DNA from 2 places in the Hydrogenophaga taeniospiralis genome. Region 2 is predicted to be linked to the other one. Evidence: predicted binding sites of a transcription regulator. Region 2 holds the regulator's gene; the other holds the start of a gene.

Region 1 (3,406 bases), 490 kb from region 2:
CCCGTACCTGGCAACCGACCCCGCTCGCGCACCCCGGCTGGCGCTGGGTTACCTCTGCGCCCGCCTGGGCGAACGGCTGGCACTCGGCCAGATGCGCGGCCTGGAAGGCTACGAGCTGCGGCAGGACCAGGGCGCGGACACCCACCATCTGCGCGCCAGCCTCTCCCACCCGGCGCTCGCGCGGCTGGAGCAGGCCCTGGCATCGCCCGACGTGCAGGCCGCCGTGCTGCAGATGCTGGACGACCCGCGGGCCTGAGAACGGGCCGGCCCGCCGCCCGACAAGGCCGTTGTTACTGGGACGGTGCCCCGCTGTAAGCGTTGCTGCCCTGGCTGGGCTGCACGGCCCAGTAGATCAACACCAACCAACCGATCACCGGGATCAGGCCGATGAGCTGCCACCAACCGCTCTTGCCGATGTCGTGCAGACGGCGCGCGCCCACCGCGATCGACGGCAGCAGCGTGGCGAGCGAAAACAGGTTGTGCACCATCCCCATGCGGAGCATGCCCAGCACCACCCCCACAACGATCAGGAACAGCACCCACCACCAATACTCCGAGCGCGTCGCGCGCCCCTCGAACCCCACGTACTTGGTGAAACAGGTCTTGACGGCATCGACAAAGTTCATCTCATCCTCCAGAAGGTAGTTGGTGGCGGCATGATAGCCGGGGCCCGCTTGACCTCCATCAAGCCCCGTCGCCGCCACTGCGGCTACATTTCCGGACCATGGACACCACTGCAACCTCCACCGCCCCCCACACGCCCACGCCAGCCACGGCTGGGCTGGACTGGTCCCCCCAACTGCAGACGGGCGACGCCCGCATGGACGACACGCACGAAGAGTTCGTGGTCATGCTCAACGAGCTGCTGGCCACGCCGCACGACCAGCAACTGCCGCTGTACCGCACATTCGTGGCGCACACGGTGGAGCATTTCGCGCAGGAAGAGCGCTGGATGCTGGCCACCGGCTTCGCCGCCGACAACTGCCACGCCTCGCACCACGCCACCATCCTGGACACCCTGCGCGCCGTGGTCGAGCACTACGAGCAGGGCGACACGGAAATCATCTCGCGCCTGGCCGAGGCGCTGGTCGAGTGGTTTCCGCAGCACGCCGCCAGCATGGACGCCGGCCTGGCGCTGCACATGAAAGATGTGGGCTTCGACTCCCGCACCGAAACCCTGGCCGACCCGAGCAAGGTGCGGCCCGCCTCCATGAGCGGCTGCGGCAGCGTGAGCTGCAGCTGAACGGCCGAACGCCACGACCAAGCCACCCGCCGGGTGGCTTTTTTGTGGGCGCGCTGTGGCCGCTGGCTATAGTCGGGCCAGGGGCGTGGACGCGGGTCGTGCGGCTGATGCCCAGCGAAAGAAGCCCCCCATGAACATCCCCTCCGAAACCAGCCCGCCCGCCGACAGCCGCATCGCTCCCCGTCTGGAGGGTGCCGACTTCTTCGACGCCTGGGCCATCGACGCCGCCGACCCCCAGCGCAGCGCGCTCGGCCAGTTTCTCAAGGCCGCACAGGCCACGCCCGGCTGGGTCAACGCCTGCATGGCGCTGCGCAACCGCATCGTGCAGGTCTTCGGCATCAAGAACCTGGGTGCGCTCTCGCAGATCGACCCCGCCCGCCCCGACGCCGACTACCGCCCTGGCGACCGCGTGGGCATCTTCACCCTGATCGAAAACACGCCCGACGAGGTGCTGCTCGGTGACAACGACAAGCACCTGAGCGTGGTGATCTCCGTGCACCGCGCACCCGCCGCCAACGACCGGGCCCGTGTAACCGTCACCACTGTGGTCCACACCAAGAACGCGCTGGGCAGGCTGTACATGCTGCCGGTCACGCCCATGCACCGGTTGATCGTGCCCGCGACGTTGCGGGCGATTGGCTGAAGCACACCGGAATGCATCCCCTGCGTCTGACCGCACACCACCGGTGCGCGCGGCGCCGGCGCCGCACGGCCTGAACATCGGGCCCAAGGCACCCATTCGGTGCCTACCGCACCACCATGAAGTATCTGGCTTGTTTTTTGCTTGCGAATGGTGCGATTCGCCATGCAGACCCTGTTTTGGCGCTTTCAACGCACCAAAACAAGTTATTTCTGCACGGAGATTCACATGGACGCACTCAAACAGGGCGCTGATGCCCTGTTCATCCTGCTCGGCGGCATCATGGTCCTGGCCATGCACGCGGGTTTCGCCTTTCTGGAGCTGGGCACGGTTCGCAAGAAGAACCAGGTCAACGCCCTGGTCAAGATCCTGGTGGACTTTTCGGTCTCGACCATCGCCTACTTCGTCGTCGGCTACGGCGTGGCCTACGGCGCCTCGTTCTTCGTCGGCGCCGAGACGCTGGCCCAGAAAAACGGCTACGAGCTGGTGAAGTTCTTCTTCCTGCTCACCTTCGCGGCCGCCATCCCCGCCATCATCTCCGGCGGCATTGCCGAACGCGCCAAGTTCTGGCCACAACTGATCGCAACGGCCGTCATCGTCGGCCTGGTCTACCCCTTCTTCGAGGGCATCGCCTGGAACGGCCACTTCGGCGTGCAGGCCTGGATCGAGGCCACCACCGGCGCGGTCTTCCACGACTTCGCCGGCTCGGTGGTGGTGCACGCCGTGGGCGGCTGGATCGCGTTGCCCGCCGTCATCTTCCTGGGCGCGCGCGCCAACCGCTACCGCAAGGACGGCGGCATGTCGGCCCACCCGCCGTCGAGCATCCCCTTCCTCGCACTGGGCGCGTGGATTCTCTGCGTGGGCTGGTTCGGCTTCAACGTGATGAGCGCGCAGCGGCTGGAAAACATCTCGGGCCTGGTGGCGGTGAACTCGCTCATGGCCATGGTGGGCGGCACGCTGGCCGCGCTGCTGGCCGGCAAGAACGACCCCGGTTTCGTGCACAACGGCCCGCTGGCCGGCCTGGTGGCCGTGTGCGCGGGCTCCGACCTCATGCACCCACTGGGCGCGCTGGTGGTCGGCGCCGTGGCGGGCGCGCTCTTCGTGGGCATGTTCACGCTGACGCAGAACCGCTGGAAGATCGACGACGTGCTCGGCGTCTGGCCGCTGCATGGCCTGTGCGGCACCTGGGGCGGCATCGCCGCCGGCATCTTCGGCCAACAGGCGCTGGGCGGGCTGGGCGGCGTGAGCTTCGGCGCGCAAGTCATCGGCACCGGCCTGGGCGTGGTCTGGGCGCTGCTGGGCGGCGCGGTGGTCTATGGCACGCTCAAGGCGGTCATGGGCCTGCGGCTGAGCCAGGAAGAGGAATACGACGGCGCGGACCTGAGCATCCACCGCATCAGCGCCACGCCGGACCGGGAAGTGAGCTGGTGATCGCTTGTGGGGAAGGCGCGAGGTCGGCACGAGCGACCACGGGCACGGCGGGAGACATGACCATGGTGGGTCCTCAAAAGGAGCCCCCGCTG
Region 2 (3,406 bases):
TCCAGCCGGCGTAGTGGCTCTTCCAGTGGGCCGCGAGCTGCTGGAAAAACTCACTGCCGTCGCCGCCATCGGCCATCTGCGCACTCTCGCGGCCCAGCCGCGAAACCTCCGGCTCCCCGCGGCCCTGGCCGGGCGCGGGCGGCGCGGCCTGCCCCACGCTGAAAGTGCGCGGTGTGCGCGGCGCCTGGCGCAGCGCACGCGCGCTGGCGTTTTCACCGGCCACACCGGCGGCGGCGATGCGCTCGCCATACGGCGGGTTGAGCAGCATCACGCCGGGCGTCTGGCAGGGTGGCATGCGCTGCAGGGCGTCACCGCCGCGCAGCTGGATGGCGTGGGCCACGCCGGCGCGCTCGGCGTTGCGCTGCGCGAAGTCGACCATGCGGAACGACACGTCGCTGCCGAAGACGATGGGCGCGTGGCCCGCCGGCCACTCGCGCTGCTGGCGCACGGCATCGTCCCGGATGGCCTGCCACACGTGGGCCTGGAACGGCAGCATCTTTTCAAACGCGAAACGGCGCAGCAGGCCGGGCGGAATGTTCAGTGCGATCTGCGCGGCTTCGATCACCACCGTGCCACTGCCGCAGCAGGGGTCGTAGAGCGGGGGAATGTCGTCGAGCGGCTGGTCGGCGCAGGCGTCCCAGCCGGTGGCGGCGATCATGGCGGCGGCCAGGGTTTCCTTCAGCGGCGCGTCGCCCTTGTCTTCGCGCCAGCCGCGCTTGAACAGCGGCTCACCCGAGGTGTCGATGTAGAGCGTGACGCTGTCGGTGGTGAGGTGGGCGTAGATGCGCACGTCGGGCCAGGTGGTGTCCACGCTGGGGCGCTCGCCGCGCTTGGCACGGAAGCGGTCGCAGATGGCGTCCTTGATCTTGAGCGCGGCAAAGTTGAGCGAGGTCAGCGGGCTGTGCTGCGCGGTGATCTCGACCTTGATGGTCTGCGCCGGGGTGAACCAGATTTCCCAGGCCACGTCGCCCGCGGCGTTGTACAGGTCGTTCTCGTTGCGGTACTCGCCGTGCCAGAGCTGCACCAGCACGCGCTGCGTCAGGCGGCTGTGCAGGTTCAGGCGCATGGCGTCGCGCCACGATGCCCGCACCCCCACGCCGCCACGCGCCTTGAAAGCCAGCGGCTCGTTGGTGATGCGCTGCACCTCGGCGGCGAGGAAGTCCTCGACGCCGGCGGCGCAGGGAAGAAAGAGTTGGAGTTGGTTCACGGCAGGGGGTGTTCAGAGCGCTTTGCGCAGGTTCGCTGGCGCGATGCGCAAGGCCTCACGGTACTTGGCCACGGTGCGGCGCGCGCACTCGATGCCCTGCTCGCGCAGCAGGTCGGAGAGCTGGTTGTCCGACAGCGGCTTGCCCGGCTCTTCGGAGGCGATGAATTGCTTGAGCAGCGCGCGCACCGCAGTGCTCGATGCGTTGCCGCCGGTTTCGGTGCCCAGGCTGGAGCCGAAGAAATACTTCAGTTCGTAGGTGCCGAAGGGCGTGGCCATGTATTTGGCGGTGGTCACGCGGCTGATGGTGGACTCGTGCAGGCCGAGTTCGTCGGCGATCTCGCGCAGCACCAGCGGGCGCATGGCGAGTTCGCCGTGCATGAAGAAGTTGCGCTGGCGCTCGACGATGGCGCTGGAGACGCGCAGGATGGTGTCGAAGCGCTGCTGGATGTTCTTGATGAACCAGCGGGCTTCCTGCAGCCGCTGCTGCATGGCGGCGTGGCCGGCTTCGCCGCCGTTGTCGCGTCCGCCCCGGTTCTGCCGCATGGCATTGGCGTACACGTCGTGCACGCGCAGGCGCGGCATGACCTCGGCGTTGAGCTGGACCTTGAAGCCGCGCCCGGCGCGGGTGACGATGACGTCGGGCACGACCACGTTGCGCTCGACATCGACGAAGCGGCGCCCGGGCTTGGGTTCGAGCCGGGCGATCAAGGCCAGGGCGGCGCGCACGGTGGCGTCGTCCAGGCCACACAGGTTGCACAGGCGCTTGATGTCGCGCTTGGCCATGAGCTCCAGCGGCTGGCTGCAGATGGCCAGCGCGGCCCGCGCCTCGGGGCTGTTGCGCAGCTCCAGGATCTGCAGGCGCAGGCATTCGCCCAGGTCGCGCGCGCCCACACCCGAAGGCTCCATGTGTTGCAGCAGCTGCAGCGCCACGCCCAGGCGCTGTTCGAGCGCTTCGAGTTCCTCCAGGTGCTCCTGCGGATCGACCGGCTTGCCCGGCGGGGCCGAGAGCCGCAACCAGGCGCCAGCCAGCTCGGACAGGCGCTCTTCGAGGTAACCGTCGTCGTTGAGCGACTCGATCAGGAAATACAGCGCGGCGCTGTCCTCGTCGCTCAGGCGCAGGCAGCGGGCCTGGTCGTGCAGGTGGTCCTGCAGGCTGACGGGCACGCGCGCGAGGTCGGCGGCGCTGGCGGTTTCGTCGTCGTCGCCCGACGAGTTGTTGTTGCGCGGCGGCGCGTCGCCGCCCCACTCGCTGTCATCGGGCGCCATCTCGACCGTGCCGTCGCCTTCCCAGCTCTCTTCCATCGGCGCGGCGCCATCGAGCCGGCTCTCCAGCGCCTCGCCCTCACCGCCTTCGCCGCCGTCGACCGGCGACACGGTGGACGACGCAGGCGGCAACGGGCCGTCGAATTCGGCGGCCGGGGCCAGGTCGCTGGCAGCCGCCACCGTGGCTTCGGCGATCTGCTCGCCCGCGCTCACCGGCGCGTCGATCTGCTCCAGACCAAACGCCTCGCGTTCGGCGAGCTCCTCGGTGCGCTCCAGAAACGGGTTCTCGTCGAGCATCTGCTCGACCTCCTGCGCCATCTCCAGCGTGGACAGCTGCAGCAGACGGATCGACTGCTGCAGCTGGGGCGTGAGCGCCAGATGCTGGGAGACGCGCAGCGACAGGCCTTGTTTCATGCGTCAGGCCGGCAAAACGGAGGGACAGCGACCCGGCGCGCGGGTCGCGCAGCGGTGCGGGAGCCGGGTCGGGCCGGCGGGCATGAGACACACAAGCGCCCCATGCATCACATCCTGAAATGCTCGCCGAGGTACACCCGGCGCACTTCGGCGTTCTCCACGATCTCGGCCGTGGTGCCGCTGGCGAGCACCTGTCCGTCGCTGATGATGTAGGCGTGATCGCAGATACCCAGGGTCTCGCGCACGTTGTGGTCGGTGATCAGTACCCCGATGCCACGCGATTTCAGGAAGCCAATGATGTGCTGGATCTCGATCACGGCGATCGGATCAATACCGGCAAACGGTTCGTCCAGCAGAATGAAGCGCGGCCGGGTGGCCAGCGCGCGGGCAATCTCCACCCGGCGCCGCTCCCCGCCGGAGAGCGAGGGCGCGGGCGAGTCGCGCAGATGGTCCACCCGCAGGTCCTTGAGCAGCTCGTCCAACCGGTGCGTGATCTCGGTGGCGGACAGGGGTTTGCCGTCC

What was found. The regulator sigma-54, encoded in region 2, starts transcription at its own class of promoters, with help from an activator protein. The targets are predictions, from matches to a motif close to TGGCANGNAANCTGCTTT.
Region 1: a site for sigma-54 is predicted at 2,013-2,030, ahead of KIH07_RS09345 (ammonium transporter). Genes of this name have one in related genera too.

The regions. Positions count from the first base shown of each region.
Region 1 is NZ_JAHBAG010000001.1:1,945,184-1,948,589, reverse strand. It holds gene KIH07_RS09365 (HDOD domain-containing protein) at 1-256, shown strand, start outside; gene KIH07_RS09360 (DUF805 domain-containing protein) at 291-626, opposite strand; gene KIH07_RS09355 (bacteriohemerythrin) at 725-1,243, shown strand; gene KIH07_RS09350 (DUF2867 domain-containing protein) at 1,374-1,886, shown strand; gene KIH07_RS09345 (ammonium transporter) at 2,112-3,314, shown strand.
Region 2 is NZ_JAHBAG010000001.1:1,456,505-1,459,910, reverse strand. It holds gene KIH07_RS07130 (THUMP domain-containing class I SAM-dependent RNA methyltransferase) at 1-1,207, opposite strand, end outside; gene rpoN (RNA polymerase factor sigma-54) at 1,220-2,884, opposite strand; gene lptB (LPS export ABC transporter ATP-binding protein) at 2,992-3,406, opposite strand, start outside.